DNA from 2 places in the Marinobacterium aestuariivivens genome. Region 1 is predicted to be linked to the other one. Evidence: riboswitches for the same ligand, from Rfam matches in the RefSeq annotation. Region 1 holds a riboswitch; the other holds the start of a gene.

The links. A riboswitch is a leader RNA that binds a small molecule or an ion and turns the genes downstream of it on or off. The one in region 1 is predicted to bind cobalamin.
Positions count from the first base shown of each region.
Region 2: it holds a riboswitch for cobalamin, as region 1 does, so the genes downstream of both, btuB (TonB-dependent vitamin B12 receptor) here and ACFQDL_RS25030 (CbtB domain-containing protein) in region 1, are expected to answer to the same signal.

Region 1 is NZ_JBHSWE010000001.1:4,773,047-4,780,501, forward strand. It holds gene ACFQDL_RS25005 (calcium/sodium antiporter) at 1-516, opposite strand, end outside; gene ACFQDL_RS25010 (Rossmann-fold NAD(P)-binding domain-containing protein) at 818-1,171, opposite strand; gene ACFQDL_RS25015 (hypothetical protein) at 1,168-1,437, opposite strand; gene ACFQDL_RS25020 (putative bifunctional diguanylate cyclase/phosphodiesterase) at 1,543-3,264, opposite strand; gene ACFQDL_RS25025 (hypothetical protein) at 3,704-3,883, shown strand; cobalamin riboswitch at 3,935-4,148, shown strand; gene ACFQDL_RS25030 (CbtB domain-containing protein) at 4,183-4,374, shown strand; gene ACFQDL_RS25035 (CbtA family protein) at 4,434-5,243, shown strand; partial or broken gene ACFQDL_RS25040 (ATP-binding protein) at 5,227-6,943, shown strand; partial or broken gene ACFQDL_RS25045 (cobyrinate a,c-diamide synthase) at 6,973-7,455, shown strand, end outside.
Region 2 is NZ_JBHSWE010000001.1:3,949,816-3,957,270, reverse strand. It holds partial or broken gene cbiB (adenosylcobinamide-phosphate synthase CbiB) at 1-589, opposite strand, end outside; gene bluB (5,6-dimethylbenzimidazole synthase) at 644-1,288, opposite strand; gene cobO (cob(I)yrinic acid a,c-diamide adenosyltransferase) at 1,298-1,897, opposite strand; gene ACFQDL_RS20645 (hypothetical protein) at 1,894-2,478, opposite strand; gene btuB (TonB-dependent vitamin B12 receptor) at 2,472-4,307, opposite strand; cobalamin riboswitch at 4,442-4,678, opposite strand; gene ACFQDL_RS20635 (3-hydroxyacyl-CoA dehydrogenase NAD-binding domain-containing protein) at 4,811-6,394, opposite strand; gene ACFQDL_RS20630 (enoyl-CoA hydratase-related protein) at 6,490-6,954, opposite strand; gene ACFQDL_RS20625 (AraC family transcriptional regulator) at 7,248-7,455, shown strand, end outside.

The DNA.
Region 1 (7,455 bases):
GCGCTTGAGCGGCATGGCGTGACTCACCAGTTCCTGATCCATTTCCCGCGCCAGCGCATCGTCGTTGCGGCCGAGGCCCTGCCAGACGGTCCAGACCATCAGACCGGCGAACATCGCCAGCAGGCTAACGGCATCCATCCGGCTCAGCTCGCCGTCCCAGAGCTGCCAGGCGGCGAAGGCCGTGACCAGCACCAGGATCGGCAGCTCCCGGCGCAGCACCCGGGAATGGACGGCGATCGGGCTGATCAGCGCCGTGAGTCCGAGAATCAGTGCGATATTGGTGATGTTGGAGCCGTAGGCATTGCCCAGCGCGATGCCGGGGTTGCCCTGGGAGGCAGCCAGCGCCGAGACCAGCATCTCCGGTGCGGAGGTGCCGAAGCCGACGACGACCATGCCGATCAGCAGGGGAGGCATGCCGAAATAACGCGCGGTGCAGGCCGCGCCCTCAACGAAACGATCGGCGCTCCAGACCAGAAGCCCGAGGCCGGCCAGGATGGCCAGAACAGCCAGTGTCATGCGGTTGTAAACCTGTTACAGAACGGTCAGCGTTAGCTCCGCGCCGGGGCAATCAGCGGCGGAAAATATGGAGAATGGCGAGGGTGATCGGTGCGGCGCTGGCGGGGTGGTATTCCTGTGCGGCAATGGACGGAGCGGTTGCAACGAAGTCCCGATCATATCGAGTCCCGATGTCGCTGAACAGAAGCCCTGGGCCCTTTGGCAAAAAAATTTTCATTGGGCTCAGGGCGGGTTCTGTTCAGGCGCAGGGGGCGGGGCCTTGCGCAAAGAGCGCCGTCGATAACACGACGGCTTTCGATCCCTAGACCCGGTCTAGCGGCAGGCCCCGGTCGAGAAAGGCCGCGATATTGGCCTTGAGCCGCAGTGCCGCATCCTGCGTTGTCCCCGGCGTATTGCTGATCCGGATACCTCGGGTGCGGGCGGCATCGAGGTCAATATGGTCGGTTTCGACGCCGGCGGTCGCGATCAGCTCGACCGTGGCGGGCAGTCGGTTGATCAGGCTGGCATCGACCGAATCGCCAACGGTACAGGCAAATACGCGGGTGCCGGGCGAGATGCAATGTCCGGCCGTGCTCAGCCTGCCCAGTGTGACCAGTTGGCTGGCCAGTTCCGGGGGCATGTTGGGACTCAGCGCAATCTCGACCGTCTGTGTCATTGTTGTTCTCCGATACTTTGCTGCAAGGATTGCCGATATCGACAGGCGGTCCCGACGCGGCCTGCATCCGCCTTTTGGAACCTGTCGAACGCATCATCGTTTATCCTGCGCTTGGGCAGTAGCGCCAGTGTATCGTCCGTGACTGGGCCAGCTTCCACCATGGCGGCGATTGCGTGAGGATGTACATCAAGGGCGCGCCGGATGTGTTGCTGCCTTATGCGTGCCAGGCCGTCGAAGGTGACGTCTTCACGCCGTTCGACGGTCACGGCCGGCACGCCCTGAATCTCGCGGACTGGCTGAAACTCGTGATGGTGCGAAGGGCGGCGCGCAGGTCGTGCTACACCGCTTAGGTGAAGGCCTTCCAGCGGCCGTTAAGGGGATGGGAAAGGCGAATCCGCCGCCAGTAGCGCGGTGATCTCGTCTTCAGGGGCCGGCCTGTAAAAGTAATAACCCTGTACCAGGTCGCAGCCTTCGTCCTCTAGGAAATCCAGCTGTTCGCGGGTCTCGACACCTTCCGCCACGACGCTGAGCTCGAGCTGTTTCGCCAGCGCGAGCACCGCGCGGACGATGGCGACGCTTTCGGCGTCGCCGGGAAGGTCGGTGACGAACGTCCTGTCGATCTTGAGGACATCGATCGGGAACCGCTTCAGGTAGCTCAGGCTCGAATAGCCGGTGCCGAAATCGTCGAGCGAAATAGAGATTCCGCAATCCTTCAATTTCTTAAGCAACTGCCGCGAGGTCTCCGGATCCTGCATCAGGGCCGTTTCGGTAATTTCGATCTCCAGGCAGTCGGGTGCAAGCTGCCGTTGCTCGAGCACCGCCATGACGTTTTCCACCAGGGTGCCCTGACTGAACTGAAAGGCCGAGAAGTTCACCGCCATCCGTGGTGGTGACGGCAAGCCGCTGTCCTGCCAGTGACGGGTCTGACTGCAAGCCTCCTCCAACGCCCAGTGGCCGAGCGGCAGTATCAGGCCCGTCTCTTCGGCTACAGGTATAAAGCGCGACGGTGTTATGCTGCCCTGCTGCGGATGCTGCCAGCGCATCAGCGCCTCGACGGCGACGATGCGACGGCTCGCCAATTCGATCTGGGGCTGGTAGGCGAGGGTCAGTTCATGGTTTTCGACCGCCAGTTCCAGGTCCTGCTCCAGTTTCAGTCGCGCGTCCCGCCGGGTGTGTATCTCGCCGGAGAACAGACGGCAGAGGCCACCGCCTTCCTCTTTGGCCTGATACATGGCCGAGGTGGCGTTTTGTTGCAGTTCCTCGGGTTGTTCGCCGTGGAGCGGGTACAGGCTGATGCCCAGGCTGGCACGCACAGGGAACGTATAGCCCGACAGCGTCACGGCCGGTGCAAGGGATCGCTGGATCCTTTGAAACGCCTGTATCAGCTCGAGGTTGGCGGTCAGTTTTGGCAGGATCACGGCGAACTCATCGCCGCCCAGGCGGGCCACCACATCGTGCTTGCCGGCGCCTTGCTGCAGCCGTTCGGCGACTATCTGCAGCAATCGGTCGCCGGCCGTGCGGCCGAGGCTTTCGTTAATCTTGCGAAACCGGTCCAGGTTAACGTGAACCAGGCCCAGACCATAGCCGGTCTCGGCGGCCATACGAATGAGCTGTTCGAGGCGGCGGAAATAGAACCCCCGATTGGGCAGAGCCGTGAGGTCATCGTAGTGCGTCATATAGTGTATTCGGCGCTCCGCCTTGCTACGCTCCCGCCGCGCTTCGGACTCCCGCAATTCGCGGGGTACGGCCGCCGACAGCCGCCTGAGGTTGTCCTTGAGGATGTAATCCTGGGCACCGGATCGCACCGCCTCGACGGCGCGCTCCTCGCCGATCGTGCCGGAGACGAAAATGAAAGGGAGATCCGGGGCCCATTGACGCACCTGTTGCAGCGCCTCGATTCCGTTGAACGACGGCATGGTGAAATCGGAAAACACGATCTGCCAGGATTGCTGCAGTGCTTCGGCCAGGTCCTGGCTGTTGTCGACGCAACGATAGATCGGCTCGTAGCCGCTGCGTCGCAGCTCCCGGACCAGGATCTGGACGGCGTCGTCTTCGTCCTCGATGATCAATGCCCTCAACGGTATCCTGTCCATGGTTCTTCCTCCTGTACCGACCTTCGCATGCCGTGCGCTCGAAAGCGGAATCTACGTCACTGGATAAACTTAGACCAGTGGCGGCGAATATAGAAACATTCTGTATGCATATTATTGGCGGCCAGTACATCCTGGCGGCACTATTCGCATCGGAGGCGCTCGGCCAGGGTGCCAAAACGGCATGGGACCGGTCGACGGCACCGCCGACCGGGGAGCCGGCCAACCCTCTGAAGATACTTTCGATACCAGCAGGCTTCGCTGAGAACGGGGGCTGCCGCTGGGAGATCATAGATGAGCAAACCGCATCACGCCTTCAGTGACTAAGAGGGTCGGAAGCTGTACTGCGCCATCTTCGAACGTCGCGACGTCCGCTCGCAGTTTCTGCCTGATCGTTACCCGCCTCGCCCGGACGCTCGTGCAGCCGGAGTCGACATCTCCGTTGGCCGACCTATGCCTCGGCTATGTCGGCGAACGCCTGGTACAGCCGGAGTTGCAAGCCAGGGGCTGGCGTGCGCGCTTGCCACTGAAGGAGCTGATGCACCACCCCGGCTGGCGTCAGGCGCCGGCGTCGGTACATCCGCTGACCGCCTGGCTGTCGTGCCGCCGGCAACGGAACTAGACCGCAAAAATGTGCGCCCACGGATTGCGTCTGCGGCGTTAATTGCTTTAGGATGCCCCGCTGTAGACAGGTGCCCCTCGGCGCGAGGGGATAATCGGGAAGTATGGTGCGGCCCCAGGCCTATCCCATCGCTGCCCCCGCAACGGTAATACATGAGTCGTCTGCGAATACCACTGGCGTACGCCGGGAAGGTGCAGGCAAAGGCGCGATTCCTGCGAGTCCGTCCTCATGGAGCCCGGAGACCGGCCTGTCATTTCATTCAATCCAGAGACGGTGCGGTGGGCACCGGGGGATATATCATGTCTGCTAATCTGTCTTCCTCCTCGGAGCGGGCTGCCCGTTCCGGTTCCAGGGCGTTTTCTCTGCTGCAGCAGGGCGCGGCCGTGCTGTTCGGTGTCGTGGTGCTCTATGCCGTTGGCTTCCTGCCGATGAGCGCGGCGCATAACGCGGCGCACGATACACGGCATGCGTTCGTGTTCCCCTGCCACTAACCCACAGACCGCTTTCTTCGTCGCAGTCGTCACTGCGCCGGGCTTTCGGCGTGGCGTCTGTGCGTTGCCAGAATTCGCTTTGGAGAGAAAACCATGTTCCGTTCCCTGGTGTTCGGCGCCTGTCTTATCGGCCTCGTGCTCGGGCTGACAACGACCGCGCTGCAGTCCGTTGGCGTAACCCCCATTCTGCTCGCCGCCGAGCAATACGAAGTCGACGAAGCCCCCTGTCGAGCGCGGTCGGTAGCGGCCACAGCCACGACCATTCGCATGGCGAGGCCGGCACCCATCAGCATGATGCAGAGGCCTGGGCCCCGGCCGACGGTGCCGAGCGCCTCTTCTACACCGCGGTGTCCAACGTCTGCGCCGGTATCGGTTTCAGCGCCATCCTGCTGGTGGTGATGAACCAGCTGCGTGAGCGCGGCCGGCTGCAGCTGTCGCCGGGCCGCGGCCTGGCCGTTGGCGTTGCGGCCTATCTCGCGGTCTTCGTCGCACCGTCGCTGGGGCTGCCGCCCGAGATTCCGGGTGCCTCGGCCGCGGCGCTCGAATCGCGCCAGCTGTGGTGGCTGGCGACCGTCATCCTGGCTTGTATCGGGCTTGCTCTGCTGATGCTGGCGAAAAGCTGGCGGCGACTGCTCGGGCTGCCGTTGCTGCTGCTGCCCCAGGCCTGGGTGCCGACGCACCAGGGGCCGCTGTTCGCCAATCCCGATCCGCAGGCCGTGGCGGCGCTGACGGCGCTGCATCGCGAGTTCATCCTGGCGTCGGGTTTGACCAACCTGGTGTTCTGGCTGCTGGCCGGCGTGCTCTGTGCCGTAGTGCTCAAGCGCAGTGTCACGGCCACGGGCGAGGGGACCGATGTCGCCGCTGCCTGAATTCCCCTTTGCCGCCGTGGTCGGCCAGAATGCGCTCAAGACCGCGTTGCTGCTCAATGCCGTCGATCCAGGGATTGGGGGCGTGCTGATCAGTGGGCCGCGGGGCAGCGCCAAGTCGACGCTGGCGCGGGCGCTGGCGGCGATCCTGCCCGATGAGCCCGGGGGCGTCGGCCTCCGTTCGTCAACCTGCCGCTCGGTGCCAGCGAGGACCGCCTGACCGGCAGCCTGGACCTGCAGCAGGTGCTGTCCGAACGCGAGGCGGTATTTCAGCCCGGGCTGCTGGCGAAAGCCGATGGCGGCGTGCTCTACGTCGACGAGGTCAACCTGCTGCCCGACACCCTGGTCGACCTGCTGCTCGACGCGGCCGCGCGCGGCGTCAACAGCGTCGAGCGCGACGGCATCAGCCATACCCACCCGGCACGCTTCAGCCTCATCGGCACCATGAATCCGGACGAGGGCGAGCTGCGGCCGCAGCTGCTCGACCGTTTCGGGCTGTGCCTGGAGCTGGGGGCGGCGGTCGGGATGCAGGAGCGCATCGCCATCGTGCGCCAGCGCGAGGTTTTCGAGCGCGACCCGGAAGCCTGCCTGGCGGAGCTCGAACCCGCCCAAGCCGCGCTGACGCGGCGCATCGAGCGGGCGCGGCGCGGTCTCGCGGATATCGCGGTGGCGACCTGGGTCTACGAGCATATCGCCACCGGCTGCGAGGCCGCCGGCGTCGAGGGCCTTCGTGCCGACGTCACCTGGCACCGGGTGGCGCGGGCCCACGCCGCCTGGCGCGGTGCGCAAAGCGTGGCGCGCGTGGACCTGGATGCCGTCGAGCCCTGGTGCTGGCGCACCGCCGCACCAGGGCCCCCGATTCTTCCGCGCCGCCGCCGGATCGCGACATCGACCGTGGCCCGGACGATAGCAGCGGCAATGCGTCCAACGAACCGAGCGCTGGCCGCGAATCCGCGGAGCAGGGACAGTGGGGCGCCATGGCCCCGCTGGCGCAGCAGTCGGTCAGTATGCAGGCGCCGGCGCTGCCCGCGCTTACCGGTGAACAAGGCGTGAAGCCGCTGCACGCGGCGCCATCCGCAGGAAGGCGCAAGGGCCGGCAGCGTGGCCTGCACCGGAGCCCGGGCGACAGCCGGCATCCGGACTGGTTCGCGACCCTGGCCGCCAACCGCGGCCATTGGCCCTGGTCACAGCTGCGTTTTCGAAAGGCCCGTCGCGGACAGCCGCTATTGCATCTGGTGCTGCTGGATACCTCAGGCTCCACCCTGGGACGACGCCTGCTGGGCCGTGCCAAGGGACTGGTGGACGATCTGGCGCGGCAGGCCTACGCCCTGCGCGAGCAGTTCGCGGTGCTCGGCTTCGGCAACGACGAAGTGACGCCGATCCTGGCGCGGCGGCGCGCGCCGAAGCAGATGCGACCGCTGCTCGACGGTATCGGCGGCGGCGGCGGGACGCCGATCCGCGCGGCGATCGAGCGGGCGGCGCGGCTGATCCGCCAGTGGCGGCGGTGCGAACCCGGCCTGCAGGTCCGCACCTACCTCGTGACCGACGGCCGTACCCGTGAATCCCTCGACGGCCTGCCGCCGCTCGACGACTGCGTGGTGATCGATACCGAGCAGTCCGCCGTCCGGCGCGGGCAGGGCGCGCGCATCGCACAGCAGCTGGGCGCGCTGTACCGGCCGCTGCCGCAGCTGGAGTTCGCATGAGCCACACCCGATATAACACGAAACAACCGATGCCGGAGGCTGCGACTTGCCCCGCGGTCTTTATCGCCGCGCCGGCGTCCGGGCAGGGCAAGACCACCGTCACGGCGGCGCTGGCCCGGCTGCTGCGCAACCGTGGCAAGCAGGTACGGGTGTTCAAGACCGGGCCGGACTACCTCGATCCGCAGGTGCTGGCGCAGGCCTCCGGCCAGCCGGTGGATCAGCTCGACCTCTGGATGGCGGGCGAGGCCTACTGCCGGCAGCGCCTGTACGAGGCGGCCCGCGAGGCCGACCTGATCCTGGTGGAAGGCGCCATGGGGCTGTTCGACGGCGAGCCGTCGAGCGCGGATCTCGCGGCGCGCTTCGGCCTGCCGATGGTCATCGTCATGGACGTCAAGGGCATGGCCCAGACCGCGGCGGCGCTGGTGGCGGGCCTGGCGGGATTTCGCGACGATATCCGCATCGCCGGGCTGATCGCCAACGCCTGCGGTTCGCAGCGCCACCGTGAGCTGATC
Region 2 (7,455 bases), 820 kb from region 1:
GCCGGCACCCAGTTCAGCAGATCGTCGAGCCGGGCAGCGGCCCAGCCAAAATGCCGATAGCGGGGGAACGATAACCCCAGCGTGCATCCAGCGTATTGGCAAGGCGATACAGCACCACGCCGGGCAGGCCGGCCAGCGCGAACCAGAACAGGGCACCGAAGACCGCATCAAGGCCGTTTTCCAGAATCGACTCGATCGTCGAACCTTCAATATCCATTGTTGCAGCGTCTCGACTCACTATTCTCGAAGCATATTCGCGGGCTTGAGGTTCGTTATGCTGTTGCAAGGCTACGACTACAGGTTGTGCATGATCGTGCAAACTGCGCAGCCCCAGCGCCCAATAGAGCCCGAGGAGCGACGCGCAACCATAGACCCAGGGCCACTGCCGCAACAACACGGCCAGGGCAACAGCGGGCCCGAGCAGCAGCAGCCAGGCGATGATGCCGTGCAGCCGCTGGCGCCAGGGCGGACTTTCACTGTCGCGAAAGCGGGCTTCCACCCGGTCCACCAGCCGGCCGAACCAGACCAGCGGATGCCAGCGTAACGGCGGTTCGCCCAGGCGCCAGTCCAGCGCACAGGCGGCTAGCATCAGCAGCGCCGTGTTCAAGGCGAACGACCTCCGGCTATCGTCTTCATCCGGGGATTATTGCCCCCAGCCGTCGGTAAACAGCAGTTCCGACAGCGGGCGCGGCTCGGCCCAGCCCTGCTGCTGCAGCATCGGCTTGCTGTAGAAGGCATCGACATGACCGAGACAAAGCACCGCGACCGGACGGCTGCCGCAGGGCATCCCGAGCAGCTCGGCCAGTGCCTGCGGATCGAACAGCGATACCCAGCCCAGGCCGAGCCCCTCGGCGCGGGCTGCGAGCCAGAGGTTCTGAATGGCGCAGGCCACCGATGCCAGGTCCATTTCCGGCAGCGTGCGGCGCCCGAATATATGATCCTCGCGCTTGTCCATCAGCGCCACCACCAGCAGTTCGCCGCACTCGCGCACGCCCTCCACCTTGAGGCGCAGGAATTCTGCCTCCCGCTCCCCCAGCGCCTGCGCAGTCCTCTCACGTTCCTGCTCCACCAGCGCAGCAATTCCTGCCCGCTTGCCGGCATCGAGGATGCGGACAAAGCGCCAGGGCTGCATCAGCCCGACGCTCGGTGCGCAGTGAGCCGCCTCCAGAAGCCGGGCCAGCACCTCGGGATCGACCGGGTGGGGCCTGAAATGCCGCATATCACGCCGCTCCCGAATCACCCGGTAAACCGCTTCGCGCTCCGCGTCACTGAAGACAAACTCCGTCATGTCCGGCGCCTACAGCTCGATGCCGGGCTGCGCCTTGATGCCGGCGCGAAAAGCGTGCTTGACGTCGCCCATCTCGGTCACCGTATCGGCCAGCTCGATCAGTTCCACCGGCGCGCCGCGACCGGTAATGACGACATTCTGCCGCTCGGGCCGGCGCTGAACCGCCTCGATCACCGTCTCCAGAGCCAGGTATCCGTATTTCAGTGCGATATTGAGCTCGTCGAGCACCACCAGGTTGATCGCCGGGTCGGCCAGCATTTCGCGGGCGATATCGAAGGCGGCTTCGGCGGCGCGCTTATCCCGCTCCCGGTCCTGGGTTTCCCAGGTGAAGCCTTCACCCATGACGTGGTAGCGCACACCCGGCAACCGGCGGAAGAATGCCTCTTCGCCAGTGCTGAAGGCCCCCTTGATGAACTGCACCACCCCGACCTGCTGGCCGTGGCCGAGGGCCCGGGCCACCATGCCGAAGGCCGAGCTGCTCTTGCCCTTGCCGTTGCCGGTCAGCACCAGCACGATGCCGCGCACCGTTTCGGCACGGGCGATGGCCTTGTCGACCACCGCTTTCTTGCGCTGCATTCTCGCCTTGTGGCGCTCCTGCCGATCGTTCATGTCTTTGTCTCCGTGGAGCCGGTGGTTTTCAGACCAAGCGCAGCCAGAGTGGCGGCATGCAGCAGCGCGGCGGTGCCGATGTAGAACGCCAGGGATTCGAGGCTGCGCGGCCCGTAGCGCAACAGGCGCAGACCGAACTCCGCCAGCGTCGGGTCGGCGTAACGCCCCGAGAAGAAGTAGAAGCTGCCACTGGAGATCAGCTGACAGAGGCTGGAGGCCACCAGCACCGCCAGCGAAAGCGGCACCAGGGTCGCCAACTGCGGCCGGTATCGGCGGGCGAACCACTGGCCGCCGAGCCAGAGCGAACCGTAGGCCGGCAGCAGCATCGGGTAGGCGGCGCTGACGCAGAAGTCGGAGACGCCCTGGAAGCCGATAGCCACGAAATCCAGCAGCACCGCCTCGACCATCAGCGCCGGGAAGGCCCATTTAGAACGCAGGTAGAAACCGGCCAGGAAGAAGACCGCCCAGGAGGCGCTCGGCAGATTTTCGAGACTGGCGAAGTGGTGCCCGCGGCTCGCGAGCATCAGCAGCGCCAGCCCCAGGCCCAGACCTAGCTGGGCGCGGGAACTGAGTTTCAGCATGGTGACAGTCCTTTAGCGGGGGCGTAGCTGAGGGTGGCGTAGAAGCTGCGACCCTCCTGCTCGTAGAAAGAGGCCGTCTCGTAGTCCCGGTCGAACAGATTGACGGCCCTGGCACCGAGCGTCCAGTCGGCGGCAAAGCGGTAGCTGGCGCGCAGGTCCAGGGTCGCATAACCGTCCAGCTCGCGGCTGTTCGCCAGGTCGTCGTAGCGCTTGCCCACGGCATGGACGCTGGCGCCGACGCCGTAGCGGCCGAAATCGCGATCGAGGTCGAGCTGCAGACTCTGCCTGGCACGCCGCGGCAGGCGGTTGCCGGTATCCCGGTCCTCGGGGTCGAGCAGCGTCAGATTGCCGTTCAGGTCCCAGTCGCCGAGCGGCTGCTGCAGCACCAGCTCCAGCCCGCGGATCCGGGCGGATTCGACGTTCGCCGGCGCCATGATGGAAGCATCGAAGGCGATCAGGTCGTCGATCCGGGTTTCGTAGAGGTTCAGCGCCCAGTTGCCCTGGCCGAGCGGCGCCGCGATACCGAACTCCAGGGTTTCGGACTCCTCCGGCGCCAGATCGGGGTTGCCGAAGAAGGGGAAGTAGAGCTCGTTGAAACTCGGTGCCTTGAAGGCCGTGCCGTAACTGGCCGTCAGCCGTACCCCGTATGCGGTGTCGTAGCCCCAGGCCAGACTGCCGGTGCCCTGGCTGCCGAACTGCTCGTTGTCGTCATGGCGCAACGCGGCGATCAGCTCGTGGCGGCCCAGCATGAACTGGTACTGGGCGAAAGCGCCGCTGTTGTCACGCTCGGTGACGTCGAAGTCTTCGGTGCTGCTGACTTCGTCGTGCTGAAAATCGAGCCCCAGCGTCAGCAGCGCAGTGCTGCCGACGGCGATATCGTTCTGCCAGCTGACGCTGTCGCGGCGGGTATCGAAGCGGCTGCTGAAGTCGCCGTCCTTGAAGTTGTCGGACTCGTCCCAGCTGCGGCCGAGCTGCAGACGGGTCTGCCAATGCTCGCTCAGGGCGCTGTCGAGACTGACTCCGAGCACCTGCTGCCCGGACTCGGACTCGTTCTGGAAGTTGCCGTCGAATTCGGAGTCGCCCTCGGTGCGCAGCCAGTTGAAGGCAACTTCGGTATCGTCGCTCAGCCGGCGCCCGGCCCGCAGCGAGGCCGCCCGGTTGCGGTAGCCGTCCCTGTCCGGCTCGTCGGCGAAACAGCCGGCGAAGGCCGTCGCGGCGGCCGGATCACAGGCATTGATCCCTTCGGTGTTCAGGGCACTGAAGCCGGCGTTGAACCAGCCCGCCTCGCCGCCGGCAGACAGCCCGAAATCGCCGCTCCGGGTCTGGTGGGAGCCCAGGGTGACACTGGCCCTGGGTCTGAGCTCGCCCTGCCCCTTGCGGGTGAAGATCTGGATCACCCCGCCAATGGCTTCGGAGCCGTACAGGCTCGAACGGGGACCGCGCACGATCTCGATGCGCTCGATCTGGCTCAGAGGCAGGTCCTGGAAAGCGGTGGTGCCGGCGGTGGCGGAGCCGACCTTGATTCCGTCGATCAGTACCAGCACGTGATCGGAATTGGTGCCGCGCAGAAAGACGGAGGTGGCCTTTCCGGGCCCGCCGTTGTTGGACAGGGCCAGTCCCGGTACACCACGCAGTAGCTCCGGCAGCAGTTGCGCCTGGCTGCGCTCGATATCGTTGCGACTAATGACGGTAACCGAGGCCAGAGTTTGATCGGCGGTCTGGGCGGTTCGGGTCGCGGTCACGATGACCGGACTCAGGGTGGTCGCGGCCGCGGCCTGGCAGGCGGCAGACCCCAGCAGCACGGCGGCTGAAAGCGTGGTGTTCTTCATTTTGATGACGATCCTTCCCGTGCTCACCCGCACGGCAACAGAAAAAGGGTCGACGAGGGAAGGGATCGAATGGACGGCACAGGGCACCGGCGAAACCGGTCCCTCAATGCGCCGCTCGGAAGCCCTCCGCTTCGCCGGCAGAAACGCTTGTGGCCGGTCTCCGGACTCACGAGCGGACAGCCCCGAAAGCTGTCCCGATGCAGCACCTTCCCATGACCGTTTTTCAATGGGCCACAGTGGCATTTCGCTGAATCGAATCTCGTCTACCGTTGCGGGGGCAGTGTCGGCATTGCCTGTCGATCGCAGGCGCACCGACTTCCCGATTAAACCCGGGCGCAGGGCGCAGGGGTACCAGAAGCAGGCGCGCATTGTAGAGGCGCCTGGGCTGGAAAGCAAAGGGGGAGACGTAGGGTGCCGGTGAACGGAGTGAACCGCACCGATATGAAGTCGGTGCGGTTCGCGTTGCTCACCAGCACCCTACGGTGCCGCGATCAATGCAGGGGTCAGTCGAAAAAGGTTTCGCCCTTCCCGGCCCGCTGGCGCAGGCCGTCGGTCACCCGGTAGAGCGGGCCGCTGCCGGCATGACGCTCGACCCGCTCGCAGAAGGTCTGCAGGCCCAGGCTGTCGATATAGCGCAGCGCACCGCCTCGGAAGCGCGGGAAGCCCAGCCCCAGGATCAGCCCCATATCGACTTCGGCGGCCGTTTCGGCAATGCCGTCCTCGAGACAGCGTACCGCCTCCAGGCACATCGGGATCATCATCCGGTCAAGGATATCCTGGTCGCTCAGTTCCACCGCCGGCCCCTTCGCCGCATCGATCAGTTGCTGCGCCTGCGCGGAGGGTTCGCGGGTACGGCGTCCGCTTTCGTCGACGCCGTAGGCGTAGAAACCGCGTCCGCTCTTCTGCCCCAGACTGCCGGCTTGGACCAGGTGGTCGGCGATGCAGGGTCCATCATGACCCATGCGCTCAGGGAAACCCTCGATCATCACCCGGTCGGCATGGACGCAGGTATCGAGGCCGATCACATCCATCAGGTAGGCAGGCCCCATCGGCCAGCCGAAGCCCTCCATCACCCGGTCGATGCGCTGGTAGTCGACGCCGTCCAGCAGCAGGCGGTTGAAACCGTTGAAATAGGGGAACAGGATACGGTTGACCAGAAAGCCCGGGCAGTCGTTGACGACAATCGGGGTCTTGCCCATCGACAGTGCACCGGCCACCGCGGTCGCCAGGGTCTCTTCGCTGGTTTCACGGCCACGGATCACCTCCACCAGCGGCATCAGATGCACCGGGTTGAAGAAGTGCATGCCACAGAACTGCTGCGGCCGCTGCAGACTTTTCGCCAGGCGGTCGATCGAAATGGTGGAAGTATTGGAGGTCAGGATCGCGCCGGGCTCGAGAGCCCGTTCGACATCGGCCAGCACACCGGCCTTGATTGCAGCGTTCTCGACCACCGCCTCGACCACCAGGTCGACCTGGTCGAAACCGTCGTATTCCAGCGTCGGCTCGATCGCAGCCAGCACCTTTTCCTTGCCGGCCTGATCCAGACGCCCCTTCTCGACCTGGCGGTCGAGCAGCTTGCCGGCGGTCTTCAGTCCAAGTTCGAGCGCTTCGTCACGAATATCCTTCATCAGCACCGGCGTGCCGGTGCTGGCCGATTGAAAGGCGATGCCGCCGCCCATGATGCCGGCACCGAGCACTCCGACCCGGCTGACGGCACGGGCCTGCTGCTGCGCCTGTTTCGCCTTGCGCTTGAGCACCTGGTCATTGAGGAAAAGTCCGACCAGGCTGCGAGCCGAGTCGCGCTGGAGCAACTCGATAAAGGCGTTGCGCTCTTCGGCCAGGGCGTCCCGGAACGGCAGCGTGATATGCCTCAGGATCAGCGCCAGCGCCGTCGGACCCGCTTCAAAATTCGGATTCAATCCGGTACCGAACTGCTGTTCCAGCGCCGCCAGCTGCTGGTGCAGTGCATCGCTGGCCACCAGCGGATCCTGCTTGCGGGCGCGGATGGCGCGCAGGTCCGCGGGTCTGCCAATCTGCTCGCGCAGCAGCTCGAGGGCGCGGGTTTTAAGCTCGGCCGGCTCGGCCACCGCATCGACGGCTCCCAAGGCCTGCGCGATATCGGCTTTCTGCGGCTTGCCGCCGAGGATCCACTGCAGCGCGATCTCGGCACCGAGCAGTCGGCTCAGGCGTACGGTGCCCCCCAGCCCGGGAAGAGCCCGAGGTTGACTTCCGGCAACCCGACCCGGCCATCGGCCGCCAGCACGCGAAAATCCGCGGCCAGCGCGACTTCGAATCCGCCCCCCAGGGCCAGGCCATTGACCGCGGCCACGGTCGGGTAAGGCAGGGCTTCGATCTCGCACAGCAGCTCGTGCACAGCGTCCATCCAGGCTGCAAGTTCTGCAGGCTCCTGGCGGGAGCGACGGGCCAGCTCCGGAATATCGGCACCGACGATGAAGTTCGACTTGCGGCTGCTGATCAGCAGACCGCGGATACCGGTGGCGCCCCGGAGCTGTTGCAGTGCGGCCCCGAGCTCATCGAAAGCCGAACTGGTCAGCGAGTTGACCGATGCCGCCCGGGCATCGAAGACCAGTTCGGCGATGCCCGACTCCAGGATCTGCAAACTGACAGTCTGTCCTTCATACATCATGCTCACCACCTACCCTCAAGCGTCAATTCGTTTTGTCGTTTCGGCTGCGACCGGGCAGCGACAGCCCCCGACAGAGGCTACTTCAACGGGGTGCAGCCGCGCCCGGCGCCAGCGCGAAAAATCCGGCGGAGCGACCCTTCAGGTTGCAGCCACCGTCGGCCCGCCAGTCTGCAGCAGCCACCGAAACACGGCAATGACCATAAGAGCCGAATGATTAACATAATCGGACATCGGGGTTACACTGTCCCTGGCACCAAGCCTGAACCCGCTCCCCTGACCTGCCCGATACGGACATGACATCGCCCCGCCACTCCATCTCGGTCCACTACGCCCGCACCTTCCTGGCCGGTCTCGAACGCCGCGGCTACGACTGCGACCCGATCCTGCAACGGGCCGGGCTGCACCGCAGGCTGCTGCACAATGCCCAGGTGCGCATCACGCCATATCAGCTCAGTACGCTCGTGCAGGAGGCCTGGCGCCTGAGCGACGACGAGTTCGTCT